DNA from 2 places in the Brevibacillus sp. HB1.1 genome. Region 2 is predicted to be linked to the other one. Evidence: a T-box and tRNA genes for the amino acid it is inferred to sense, from the RefSeq annotation. Region 2 holds a T-box; the other holds one or more tRNA genes.
The links. A T-box is a leader RNA that pairs with one kind of tRNA and senses whether it is charged. The one in region 2 lies ahead of tyrS (tyrosine--tRNA ligase), so its partner is inferred to be a tRNA-Tyr.

Region 1: it encodes a tRNA-Tyr, which carries the amino acid that the T-box ahead of tyrS (tyrosine--tRNA ligase) is inferred to sense. The anticodon was not compared.

The regions. Positions count from the first base shown of each region.
Region 1 covers NZ_JABMIV010000001.1:152,907-159,806, reverse strand. The annotation lists gene HPY27_RS00705 (efflux RND transporter periplasmic adaptor subunit) at 1-511, shown strand, start outside; gene HPY27_RS00700 (DinB family protein) at 606-1,136, shown strand; gene HPY27_RS00695 (cytochrome c biogenesis CcdA family protein) at 1,326-2,036, shown strand; gene HPY27_RS00690 (TlpA family protein disulfide reductase) at 2,060-2,593, shown strand; gene HPY27_RS00685 (hypothetical protein) at 2,766-2,963, shown strand; gene HPY27_RS00680 (YycC family protein) at 3,468-3,638, shown strand; gene HPY27_RS00675 (thioredoxin family protein) at 3,666-4,232, shown strand; gene HPY27_RS00670 (hypothetical protein) at 4,299-4,616, shown strand; tRNA gene HPY27_RS00665 (tRNA-Tyr) at 4,709-4,793, shown strand; tRNA gene HPY27_RS00660 (tRNA-Leu) at 4,838-4,919, shown strand; gene edeQ (edeine self-resistance N-acetyltransferase EdeQ) at 5,080-5,517, opposite strand; gene edeP (edeine non-ribosomal peptide synthetase EdeP) at 5,818-6,900, shown strand, end outside.
Region 2 covers NZ_JABMIV010000002.1:244,762-251,661, reverse strand. The annotation lists gene HPY27_RS06070 (ATP-binding cassette domain-containing protein) at 1-1,065, shown strand, start outside; T-box leader at 1,141-1,370, shown strand; gene tyrS (tyrosine--tRNA ligase) at 1,429-2,697, shown strand; gene HPY27_RS06060 (MFS transporter) at 2,747-3,967, opposite strand; gene HPY27_RS06055 (MerR family transcriptional regulator) at 3,999-4,739, opposite strand; gene HPY27_RS30065 (hypothetical protein) at 4,832-5,287, opposite strand; gene HPY27_RS30060 (hypothetical protein) at 5,519-5,899, opposite strand; gene HPY27_RS06045 (MarR family winged helix-turn-helix transcriptional regulator) at 5,974-6,390, shown strand; gene HPY27_RS06040 (MFS transporter) at 6,394-6,900, shown strand, end outside.

The sequences.
Region 1 (6,900 bases), on a different contig from region 2:
TGGTCAAATGGCAGGTCAACAGCCGGTTGTAGTTGTCGTTAACACGAATCCACTTCTGGTAAAAGCGAATCTGTCAGAAGCAGACATCACAAAAATAAAAGTAGGAACTACCGTAAAAGTAAACGTACAATCGACAGGAAAAACGATTGATGCCAAAGTAACGGCGATGAGTCCTGTAATGGATACGCAGCTCAAGGCATATCCAGTGGAGATTACGATTCCAAACCCATCCAATGAGCTGAAGTCCGATATGGTAGTGAATGTAACCTTCCCAACGGTTGGGGAAAGTGGAGCAAAATCGATCGTGGTAACGCGCGGTGCGGTCTTTGATCGCGATGGTAAACAGTATGTATTTAAGCTGGAAGGTGACATTGCAAAACAAGTCGAGGTCACTACAGGGAAATCCTCTAGTGATACGATCGAAATTTTGAAAGGCTTGTCTGCCGGCGATAAGATCGTGGTAAAAGGGCAAACACTGCTTCAAGATGGCGGCAAAGTCACTATTCAGTAAAAAAGAATAGCAGAGAAGGGGCGGAGTACATCCGCCTCTTTTTTGTGTACAATGGAAGTATTCGTCTCACTATTACAAAAGGGGGTGTATTCCTTTGTACTTCCGCAAACCACAGTCTGGTGATTATCCTGCGCAGTTTGAAACCTATATCAAAATCGCACCTGAAGGGAATCTGAATGAGTTGCTTTGCGCTCAGGAGGAAGAAATACTTGCATGCTTTCGATCATGCGGGGAGGAACAGAGCATGTTCCGTTATCAGGAAGATAAATGGAGTGGAAAGGAAGTTCTCGGCCATATTATGGATACAGAGCGAATCATGGGCTATCGCTTGCTGTGTGCTTCCCGCGGAGATAAGACACCCTTGCCTAGGCATCAGGACATGTACGTCAGTCTTACGAATTTTGACCGACGACCGCTTGTCGATCTACTCGAGGAGTATCGGACTGTGCGCTCTTCTACTCGAGCACTGGTAAAAGGGCTTACAGAAGAAGAGTTGAGTCGTTCGGGCGTGATTATTCAGGACAAGACAACTGCAACTGCACTCGTCTATTTTATCCTTGGGCATGCTGCTCATCATCTACATGTCTTCCGAGAAAGATACATGTCACATTTGTCACAAGTCTGATCTATTTTCTAAAGTGGACCAGATCTATCCATCCAATTGTTACGTTTTGTGCTGAGTTTTAAGACATAATGAATATTATGTAAAGTAAATTGTCACGGTTTTAAGACAAAGTGTCATTGCTACTTTTGAAGGGGGAAAAGATTCGATACAATGAGAAGATAGTGGATAAAATACCCACCGGAGGTACATATGACTGGCGATATTACTGTGTTTTTGGCTTTTGCAGCAGGTTTTCTCTCTTTTATTTCCCCTTGCTGCCTGCCGCTTTATCCGTCCTTTTTGTCTTACATAACTGGGGTTACGGTTGATGAAGTGAAGAAAGGGAGAGCTGTTTTTCGCAAGCAAGCCTTCTTGCATACCTTTTTCTTCATAGTCGGGTTTTCGATCATTTTCGTTGCGCTCGGGCTGTCTACATCTTGGATCGGAAGCTTGTTCACTGACCAACAGGACTTGATTCGTCAACTGGGCGGTATTTTGCTTGCTATCATTGGTTTGGTTATGCTTGGCGTGTTTAAAATGGATTGGATGATGCGTTCTTTTAAAATCGATTTAAAATCGAGGCCATTGGGGTATACTGGGTCCATACTGGTGGGAATGACGTATGCAGCTGGATGGACACCTTGTGTGGGACCTATTCTTTCTGGCATTATCGTCATGGGTGTTTCCAATCCTGCAAGCGCCTTGGCCTACACATTGGCGTATACGCTCGGATTCGCCATTCCATTTTTTGTCATGACGTTCTTCATCAGTAAGGTGAACGCGATTGTGAAGTATTCCGACCTGTTTATGAAAATCGGAGGAGCCATTATGATTTTGTTTGGTATTCTTCTGTATACAGATAAACTGACGGATATTACACGCGTTCTTATTCAAATGTACGGAGGCTTTACGGGATTCTAACTCAGTAGGGCAGAGGTGACAAAATGAAAAAGCTGTTGCTCGCGGTGCTCGTATTATTGGGGGTCGGACTTGCTGTTTGGGAAAAGCCTCAAGAAACGGCCGCAATCGTAGCAGAGGTTCAAAAACCGGAAGTTGGCTTTGCGGCTCCTCATTTTACACTGACAGGACTAGACCAGCAGACGTACAAGGTAGAAGGAAAAAGGGCAAAACCAGTAGTCTTGAACTTTTGGGCTTCCTGGTGTGGACCATGCAAGCTGGAGGCGCCAGATTTACAAAAAGTCTACGAAAAATATGGTGGACAGGTTGATCTCTATGGCGTGAACGTCACGAGCAATGACAGCCCGGAAACAGCTATGGCCTTTGTCACTACCTACAAGCTGACATTTCCGATACCAATGGACGTAGCTGGTACTGTGTCGAACCGTTACAAGGTGATGGCATTTCCAACTACTTACTTGATTGACACAGATGGAATCGTACGAAAGAAGATAATCGGAATGGTTGATGCTCCTACACTGGAGCTAGAACTGCGCCAGTTGCTAAGTCCAAAGCCATAGGGAAGGCTCATAAGTCGCTTGGAGAGAATTCTCCGGCGACTTTTTCTATTTGTAGACACGTATGACAAGGCCCATTTTGCAAGTGAATATCTTGATTTTGTATGTTTGCCTAAAGAGCGGGGGTGTTCTCCTTCATAGACTGGAGTGATCTAGGGCAAAGGGAGGAAAACGGATGGCCAAGGGCAAAAAGATCAAAAAGAAGAATTCGCGACAGCACCCCAATCAAGTACAGTTGAAAATCGTAACGTCCCATACATGTCAAGTATGCAAGCAGCAATGTGCACGAGGGTTGGCATATCTGGAACAGATGTCCCAGCCCGGCGCGATCGGCTTAGGTGTACCATGCATCCTCACTAAGCAAAAGCCATAGCTCGTCCTTTTCCATGTGCGGAATATTGGGTTTATGAGAGAGAGTCCCTTCGTGTGGCTCTTTTTTCATTTTTTATGAGGAGTTGAGAGGTGAGTAAATGGGTCAAAAGTGGTTCAGTAGAGCCAACATGTCACAAAGTACTTGATGACGATGTGTAACTGGTGGGGATGACAGCCATGTGACTGATAACCAAGAAAAGATTGGGCTTTCTCTGCCCCCAAAATTCGAGCCAGGAAAAGGCTGGTCTTATTCAAATACGTGATACTGGGGATGCTTATTTGGCAAATAGGCAAGAATGCAGACCAAATAAACGACTTTTTCATCTAGTGGGATTCGTAAACTCCTAATTTCATCTGCTGCCTAGCAAGCTAATGTCATTTTAATCAATGATGTTAGCTTGTTATTTAAAGGCTTCAGAGTACCAGACTTGTATGCTGGCAGGTTTAACGGCTGTGTATTATACTGAAGGGACTGATAAAAGCAAGGGAAAGGGGCAAAAATGACATGCGTCCATTACAAATATCACCAGAGACGGCTGTCAAGCTGTCGGAAGCTCTTCAGGTACCTTTGGAGCGTCTCATGCACATGCCACAGCATATCTTGTTGCAAAAAATGATGGAGCTGGCTAATCAAGAGAAGGAAGCAAACGAAGCAGCAAATAAAAACCAAGAATAGGCGAGCGATACAAAAGGAGGAGAAAAGATGGGGGCAAACGTAGCACATAAATTCCGTACGGGGCTCAAGCCACAGGCGTTTGTGGAAAGCATGACAAAGAATCAGGATACATACCAAAATTGGTCGGATGCATTTTCATGGACGGATGAACAAGACCGTGCGTTTTTTGCTTCGCTCCAGCATCGTGATGACCTCAGATGCTTGATTTTGGCTGCGGACTGGTGTGGCGACGTCGTTCGCAACTTGCCAGTCGTCTTGCATGCTTTGAAAGAAACAGACATGCCCGTGGAAATTATGGTGATGGAAGAACACCTCGATCTCATGGATGAGTTTCTCACGATGGGCGGTCGGGCGATCCCTGTTGTTATTTTTGCGGACACAGGCGGGCATGTTCTGGCAAAATGGGGACCGAGACCGAAGCATGTCCAAGCTGTCATGACGGCGTTTAAACAGCAAAACCCGGATCGAAACGCCCCAGATTATGAAGACAAGATCAAAGTGGCACGTGCCGAAATGCTCGAGCAATATGGAGAAGGTACTGGCTACCAGCAAGTGATTGTCAAAGAACTGAGAGAGCTACTTTCCTCGATCTAATCTATCACATCAATAACAGGGCGGAGTCACGGCTCCGTCCATTTTCATGCAGAAGGGCTGAATAACATGTATTACTACGGGAATGAAACTATTATGTCCTTGGAACAGGTGCTTCGTTTAAAGGCATCGGAAGTTCGAATTCTGGAGTGGGTACGTACCTACGAGTTTTTAGAAAACAACTATGGGATAGATGAAGCCGTTCCCTACTTCTTGGAGATAAAATGCGAAGAAGAGCAAGTGAAGATTCGTAAAAACCGCATACTTGACTTCCCGGAATACTCCTGTGAGGAAGAAGCAATATTTCAAGAAGTAGACGAGGCACTGCGCGTCTTCCACGAGTGGGCACAGGAGATTTTGGCGAAAAAAGAGAGTCAATCCAAATAAATATATTGACGTCAAACAAAGTTCATGGTAAATTAATAAATGTCGCTTCTGGTTGAAGAAAGTAAACGCAGAAGAAAGACAGCACATATTGTGGGGAGATAGTGAAGTGGCTAAACACGGCAGACTGTAAATCTGCTCCCTCCGGGTTCGGCGGTTCGAATCCGTCTCTCCCCACCATTAATTTTCTATTGATGATGTGTTATTTTTTCATAGTTTTACATGCCGGTGTGGCGGAATGGCAGACGCGCGCGACTCAAAATCGTGAGGGAAACCGTGGGGGTTCAAGTCCCTTCACCGGCACCATATTTAAAACGAATGCACACTAACCATGGTGTTTACAGACACATGGAAGGTGTGCTTTTTTCATATACGAAAAAACAATTCAAACAGCGGCGAGTCTAAGACTTGATTTTTAGGTCTTAGGTCGCCGCTGTTTCATTTTCGGGGAACGAAAATAGCTAGCTTAAAAGTTCAATTCTGCAATCGTCTCGCCAAACAGAACCATGCCATTTTTTTGAAATCCGAGTGAAGCGTAAAGGTTTTCGGCTGCGATATTGGCTGGAGCATAACCAATGACAATTTTTTGACAATCGTCTTTTGCTTTCAGTATATCAATGACTTGCGAAATCGCAGCACGTCCGTAGCCTTGGCGTTGATAGTTGGCATCAACTAAGAGTCTGTAAATCCAGTAGTTTCCATCGTCGGGGTCAAGCCCATACATGACAAAGCCAACCATCGTATCCTCATGGTATATGGCCAAAGGGACAAATGTAGTTTGAAACTTTGCTTCGGCTATGGAGTAGAGGTTCGGGGCAACAAACTCACTCTGTTCAGGAGTAGGTTCCAGTTCAATACACTCTTCCCAGTTTTCCAGGGTTACTTCACGAAGTGTCACAGACATCTAATCACATTCATCCTTCCAGGGGGTGTTTTTGCCAATATATTACATTTTATCCTACGTGAAAAGACAGCCAAAATCAATAGTGTGCACAAAATTTTTTCCATTCTATGCAGCGCTAGAAAAAGGAAAAAAGAGATGGAATTCATCTAATTTTCTGAAATAACATTTAATGGAAAATTCATTTGACACTATAGAAGAGTCATCGATATAGTTGGGATGGAAGTATTTGTAATCAATTAGATTTTTTGCCATATCCGAATTGTGATTACATCTGCACAATTCCGAAAGGGGGGAAATGCATTGCATCAGGATAAGAAGCAATGGAATGGCGGATATCCTTTAAGTCATCCACAAAAGCGTATCTGGTATACGGAAAAATTACATCCACAGCTTCCTGTCCATACGTTAGGGGGGATGGTGCGGGTTCAAGGAAAAGTGAAACTGGATGTACTTGAAGCGGCCATTCACCTGTTCATTCAAAAGAACGATGCTTTGCGGCTCAACTATCAGGAAGAAGAGACAGTCCTTCAGTTTGTTGGAGAGTACGAACCGCAGCCATTGCAGGTATTTGATTTCAGACAAGAACCGAATGCCCCTGATCGGTGCAGACAATTCCTGCAAGCTTTGTTTGCAAAACCATTTTCGATCGGACAGGAGCCTCTATTCTACTTTTGTCTGATTCAACTGAGTGACGAAGAAGCGGGATATTTTGTAAAGTTTCACCATTTGATTGCTGATGGTTGGTCCATCTCCATTATGACAGAACAAATTGCTCACTATTATGACACGTTGTTAGCAGGCGGTTCCGTTCATGTAGGAGATGAACACGCTTATCAAGCTTTTGTCGACAGGGAGCATGCCTATTCTCAGTCTGAGAGATTTGAAAAGGACAAGCGATATTGGCGGGACAAGTTTCAGAGCTTGCCTGTGATCACGACATTAGCAAAGGCAACAGATACGACCGAGGGCAAGCGTAAAGTCTATGCATTCAACCGTGAAGATTCGACAAGAATACGCCAATTTTCAGACCAGATGAAATGCTCGCTAAATTCCTTGTTTGTGGCTCTCGTCAGTCTTTACCTTCAGCGTTGTACGAGGCAAGAAGAGATCGTGATTGGTACGCCGCTGTTAAATCGCTCAGGCAAAGTGGAGCGCAAAATATTCGGGATGTTCACCAGCACTATGCCATTTCGTCTGGCAGTTCCGATGGAAATGGATGCCTTCGATTATGTTAAACATGTCAACAGGGAATTGACTTCCTGTTTTTTTCATCAGAAATATCCGTACGATTTGCTGGCTCAAGAATTGGAATTGAAGAAACATGGCTATGACAGCCTGTTTCAGATTTGTGTAAATTATTACAGCACGCAGCTGCCCTTCACC
Region 2 (6,900 bases):
GACGAACCCACGAATGATTTGGATATTCAAACAATGGAATGGCTAGAAGAATTTATCCAACAGACGGCTATTCCTGTCATATACGTATCGCATGACGAAACATTTATTGCGAATACAGCAAACGGTATCCTTCATATGGAACTGACGAAGCGCAAACAAGTACCCAAATATACGTTTTCAAGAGAACCATATGAGAATTACCTCGCGAATCGTGAGAGCCACTTGAACAAACAAGAGCAGATAGCCAGAAAGCAAGCTACTGATCATCGAAAGCAAATGGAGAAATGGCATGACGTTTGGAATAAGGCAGAACATCAACATCGGAACGTATCCCGCTCAGACCCGCGACTGCAAAAGAAAATCAAGTCTCTGAAAAATCAAAGAGAGCGTATGGAGAAAGCATCGGAAACGTTTCTAGAGGCACCAAGTGTAGAAGAAGCAAGCGAATTCCGATTTGATTCTGCGGTACATGTGCCTGGTAGTAAACAAATCCTCGAGTTTTCATTGGAAGTACTGCAAATAGCGAACAAACAGCTATCGAAACAGATTCATTTATCGATCAAGGGACCAGAAAAAGTCGCGATTATTGGGGAAAATGGAATCGGAAAAACGACGTTGTTGAAAAAGATCATGGATGAGCTAGTCCAGCACTCGTCATTAAAGATCGGTTACATGCCCCAAAACTATGAAGACCGACTGGTTTCAACGAAAACACCGATTGAATTCTTGGAAAGAACCGGGAATAAAGATGCGATTACCAAAGCGTATACGCATTTAGGCAGTATGAATTTTACAAAAGAGGAGATGCATCACCCCATTAAAAACTTATCTGGGGGACAGAAAGCGAAATTGCTTCTGGTAAAAATGATTTTGGATCAGTGCGAAATATTAATACTGGATGAACCGACCCGAAACTTTAGTCCTTTGACGACTCCTGTTCTGTGCCGCGCCTTAACGGCTTTTGACGGTGTGATTATCAGTATTTCGCATGATCGACGGTATTTACATGAAGTCGCAACAACTGTTTATGAGCTAACTGCCGAAGGTCTCATGAAAATAAAATAAAGGATAGTGGCGGAATCATTGCTACATGGTTGACATTGCTATTTGAATTCAATATACTGACTTTAATTTCATATGAAACATACGTTGAAAGAGCCCAGTAGCAGCTTATTCCCTGTTCTAGAAAGCCGGGGGTTGATGGAACCCGGTACACAATAAGCGAGCGAATTACACTCTGGAGTATCTCGGGTAATGCCGAGCGGAATCGCGAACGATAACTCGCTACGAGTGGCATGAATGGCCTGCGTTAACGCTTGGGTCCATTGGTGCAAGATGGGTGGTAACACGGTTATTCAATCGTCCCTATGTCTACAATAGACAAGGGGCGATTTTTTGTTTTTTTACCATAGGAGATTGAAGGAGTGTATGGCAGTGAATATTATCGACGAACTCGAATGGCGCGATGCCATCAATCAGCAAACAGATGCAGAAGGACTGCGAGAATTAACGAATGAAAAAGCAGTCTCGTTATATTGTGGTGTAGATCCAACAGGTGACAGTATGCATATCGGTCACTTGATTCCTTTCATGGTACTGAAACGCTTCCAACTAGCTGGTCATCGTCCGGTCATTTTGATCGGTGGTGCAACAGGTACAATTGGCGATCCGAGCGGCCGTCAATCCGAGCGCTCTTTGCAAACACTGGAACAAATTCAGGAAAACGTCGACAAACTCACCGCACAGATGAAAAAGCTGTTCATTACAGAAGGCGACAACCAAATCCGTTTGGTGAACAACTACGACTGGACGCATAAGATCAATGTCATTGAATTTTTGCGGGATTACGGGAAAAACTTCAGCATCAATACGATGCTTGCCAAGGATGTTGTATCGAGCAGACTGGAAAGCGGCATTTCGTTTACGGAGTTTTCCTATCAAATTCTGCAATCGCTGGATTACCTGCATCTGTACAAACATGAAGATGTTCAGCTGCAAATTGGCGGCTCCGACCAATGGGGCAACATTACTAGCGGTCTCGATCTGATTCGCAAAAAAGAAGGATCAGAAGCAAAAGCATTCGGTCTCACCATTCCTCTGATGCTGAAGGCAGATGGTACGAAATTCGGGAAGACAGCAGGGGGAGCCATCTGGCTTGATCCAAACAAAACAACACCATTCGAATTCTACCAATTCTGGGCAAATACCGATGACCGCGATGTTGTGAAATACTTGAAATACTTCACGTTCCTTTCTAAAGAGGAAATTGACGAGTTGGCTGAAAAAGTACAGACTGAGCCACACAAACGCGAGGCGCAAAAAGCGCTGGCGGAGGAAATGACGAGATTTGTACACGGTGAGGAATTGCTGGAGCAGGCGAAGCGTATTACAGCAGCTTTGTTTACTGGTGATATTAAATCGCTATCGGCAGATGAGATCGAGCAAGGTTTCAAAGAAATGCCGACGTACGAATCTACGCTCGAAACGAAGAACATCGTTGACTGGCTTGTTGAGATCGGCATTGAGCCATCCAAGCGTCAAGCACGTGAGGATATTACAAAAGGCGCTATTTCGATGAATGGCGAGCGGGTTTCCGATCTGGAACTGGAAGTAACGCCAAGTCTCGCTATCGGCGGTCGCTTCATCATTATCCGCAAAGGCAAGAAAAACTACAGCTTGGTAAAATTGTCTCAATAGATGAAGGAATAAGAAGCTTCCCTGGAAACCTGAAGGGAAGCTTCTTCTTTTAATTGCATGATTTTCGTGTTTGACAGTCCTCCAACGTATGATTGTGGAAGGACAGCGCTTTGCGATCTAAACTATAGCTGATAAAAGTCAGCAACGATGCTACGATCGCGACAATCGCACCAACCCAGGAAACATCAATGAGTTCCCGGTTTGTCGTAATAAATCCACCCAAAGCTGATCCGAGGGCGATCCCAACATTGACTGACACAGGAGTTAATGAGGAAGCCAAATCTCTGGCAGCCGGGAAATGTTTATCGGCCAAATCAATAAAATACAATTGCATCGTGGAATTCATGATATAAACGACCAAGGCCATAAATGATAAGCTGATGAATCCACCGAGAAGGGTATGGGACGAAACATAAAGAGATGCGAGAATAGCGGCTTGCATCAGATACACATACCGAAGCTTTCCAATCCCGTTGTGAGCTGCCAGTTTTCCACCAATCAGCGTGCTAAAGATCGAAATTACCCCGTACAGTAAAAATACGAGACTAATCGTTTGGTCCGGCACGAAGAGCACTTCTTGCAGCAAAGGAGTTAAATACGTATATACCGTATAGGTTGCTGCGATACTTAAAGCCGGGATAAAAAAAGCGATGATGATACGTGTATGGGTCAGTAACCCGATTTGTTTTTGCAAGGAACTGCTCGATCCCTTCAATCCTTTTGGGATGGTCACTGCACTGGCAAGGAGAGATAGGACGCCTAGTAGAGCCGCAAACCAAAAGGCCATTTGCCAACCTCCCCATTGCCCAATAAAAGTACCAAGTGGCACCCCAATAACGCTGGCGATCGTGAAGCCCGAAAAAATGATCGAAATAGCGGTCCCCCTTTTCTCAGCAGGCATCGTTTCACTGGCAACCGCCATGGCAAGTGCAATCAAAACCCCGGTCACAACGGCAGTCAAGATTCTGGAAACAAGAAGCAATACATACGTCTCGGATAGGGCAGTTAGAATATTCCCTGTAATAAAGATGCCGATCAACGTAAGCATGAGTGGATACTTGGCAAATCGGCTGAATATCGCAGTTAAGATCGGTGTACCGATGGCAAATGAAATGGCAAAGGCTGATACGAGCGATCCTACTGTTGAAATCGAAATGCCCAACTCGAATGCCACATCACTAAGCAGCGAGATGATGACAAATTCACTCGTACCTAGAACGAAGGTCAATATAAATAAGGTAAAAGTTAAGGACTTTTGCTGTCTGTTCAAAAGCTGAATCTCCTCTCCACATGTTCGATTGTTAAGCTTTTTCTACGGCAATCTGGAGCTCGGCGACATAAGAGTCCGGGTCTTTGGGATTTTCACGACGAACACAAATTTCACGACGCGGCTCATTCTCTTTGATCCGGTATCCATTTCGTTCAATCCATATCGCCAATTCGACACTCGCAGTGCAACGGCATGTCGTCCGGCAATGATGGATGAGTGTAGCCATCAACGGAATTTCCGGCAATCGCTTAACGGTAAAAGGTGGTTCGGTCTGCAAATCGTGAGTAAGCAAACGCGCCACTTCCACATCCATGTTGTCATCGTACTCCTCACAGCCATGCCAAAGAACCATTCTGGAGAGAGAAGATTGACCTGAACGCCCCATATAATCGTCCAGCTTTTGAAAAAGCTCCGGAATTTTATTGAACGGCGTTCTTTGACGATAGGATAGGACAAGTTGAGGTTCTACTTTTTTTAGAATAACGTCATGCGAAGACAAGCTTTTCTCTTCATTTTCGATGGCATACAGACGATCGTTGATCAGATTCAGTCTTGCTTGCTCCTTATCCAGAATGGATTGAATCTCGCTTTGCTTGATTCGAAACATCCCCCTGATTTGTTCGAGTGGGATTTGCTCGCTCATCATCTGGCGAATTTGATCCAAGGAAAACCCCAATTCTTTATAAGCCAAAATCCGATTAAGCTGAAACATTTGGTCAGCCGAATAATACCGATAGCCTGAAAATTTGTCGGTATGAGCTGGCTTAAGCAAATGAACTTGATCATAGTAAACGAAGTGTTTTGACGGAGACTTGACTAATCTTCGCAAATTCACTGATTTAAAACATGGGGCAACCTCCATACTTACGTTTTTTCTGTACCGAGTATAACTTTCCAGTTAAGGGGAGAGTCAAGCGGCAAGGGAAGGGGAATGGGCAATAAAAAACCGGTGGGTTTCGATACCACCGGATGTGACCGATGTGAGAATGAATTGGTCCGTTCATCGTTTGCACGATATTCGGAAGCGTGGCGGACTTTTCCGACTTGATTCGTAGAGCCTTGCTGTACGTATCTGTGATCATTCATGTGATCCAGATTGACGATGAGCTGTTTTTGCGTTGCATTCAATTCAAGTGACGATACGTTGGGAGCATGGTACAAAAAAGCTGATTGCTTCCCTTGACCGAATTTCGCACCTTGGCGATCCAGCCAGTAAGAAGCTTGGAACTTCTGTGTGTCCACTTTCCGGTTCTTGCGGTATACCTCTGTTACATTTGGTTTGAAATGCAGGGCGAACGCCTCTCGAAAAACCTTTGCCACTTGCTTGTAGCTGGTTTTTACAGTGATATCGATGGCAGGGCTATTTTTTTGCCATTCATATTGTGTAGTAACCACTGAAATCGGAGTATGAGCTGTGACGATGACTGTGTTACCAGTAGCCGTCTTCTGTGATCCACCTTTACGTCATCCCATTTGCGAACTCAGTGGCTGCCCCGTTTGATAAAAATGTTCCGGTCGATAACTTTCGTCGTAGCAGGCGAGAAGTACACGTCATTTCCACGGACGGCAGTTACTTTTGCCTGATGGACAAGCGGAGTATTCATTCTGCCGCCAAACGATTCGGAGCGAAATTTCGATGGCTGCTCCTGGTTGAAATGCTGGACTTTGATCCAACGTTATTTGAGTGGCTCCTTTCGGAAGGGAAGGAGTCATTGCATTGTAAATCGTGCCATATTCGGCTTGGTACTGAATGGAAGAGAGGATTTCATTTTTCGCCAGATCAGTAATGCGGACATTGCCTGCCTCATCCCAGATGAACACATAATACGGATTTTGAAAGGAGGACTCCTTCGCAAGCGTAGGTATTGGAAAAGAAAGTACCAAGAATAGCAATAATAAGAAGGGAATGGCGAAAAACCTTTTTGCCAGCATGATTTAGACCTTCTCAAACAGCAAGAATAGATATATAATTAATTAAATTAATTAACTAATACAAAGGAGCTAACATGTACCCGTTCTTTTCAAAAGTCGCATTCACACATCGTATGTACAATAACCAATTGCAAGAGGAGTTACTTCCATTCGGTATATCCGTCACGCAATGGGCGTTAATTCGTTATTTGAAAAATAACGGTTCTGCTACTTTTAGCGACGTCGCCGATTATTGGCAAGTAGAGAAGCCGGCCATAACACCCATTGCGCAAAAATTAGCCGCTCGTGAAATCATTTCGATTTCATCTGGATCAGACAAACGGCAAAAAATTATGTATTTGTCAGAGAAAGGTGAAGCGCTACACAAGACGATTATGGAAGCGACTGATCCGTTCTTGGAAGAAATATTGGAGGGCATCTCACCAGAAGAAAGAGACGCAGCATCCACAGTACTCGAAAAAATAATCATGAACCTAAAGAGAAGAGGGTAAGCAGTGAAAAAGGATAGGCTTTGGACGAAAGAGTTCGTTATTGTTTCTTTCATCAATTTTCTTTTGACACTTATGTTTTTCTTACTAATGGTTACGATTGCTTCTTATGCCAAAACAGAATTTCACGCTTCAACTAGTTCAGCAGGATTGGTTTCCAGTATCTTTATCATTGGCGCTTTGATTGGTCGATTACTAACCGGTAGAGCTATTAGTCATATTGGTACGAAAAAAACGCTTTGGATTGGGTTAGGATTTTTTGCTGTCACTTCGTTGCTTTACTTTTTTGCAGTCCATATCAGCTTTTTACTGGTCAATCGATTGCTGCAAGGGATTGCCGTTGGTATTGCCAGTACAGCAACAGGTACCATTATTGCTCAAATCTTGCCAGCGTCTCGCAAGGGTGAGGGGATTGGCTATTACAGTTTAAGTGCGATTTTAGCCACTGCGATTGGTCCTTTTCTCGGCATGATCTTATTGCGGCTTGAAAATGGTTTCACCTGGATCTTTACG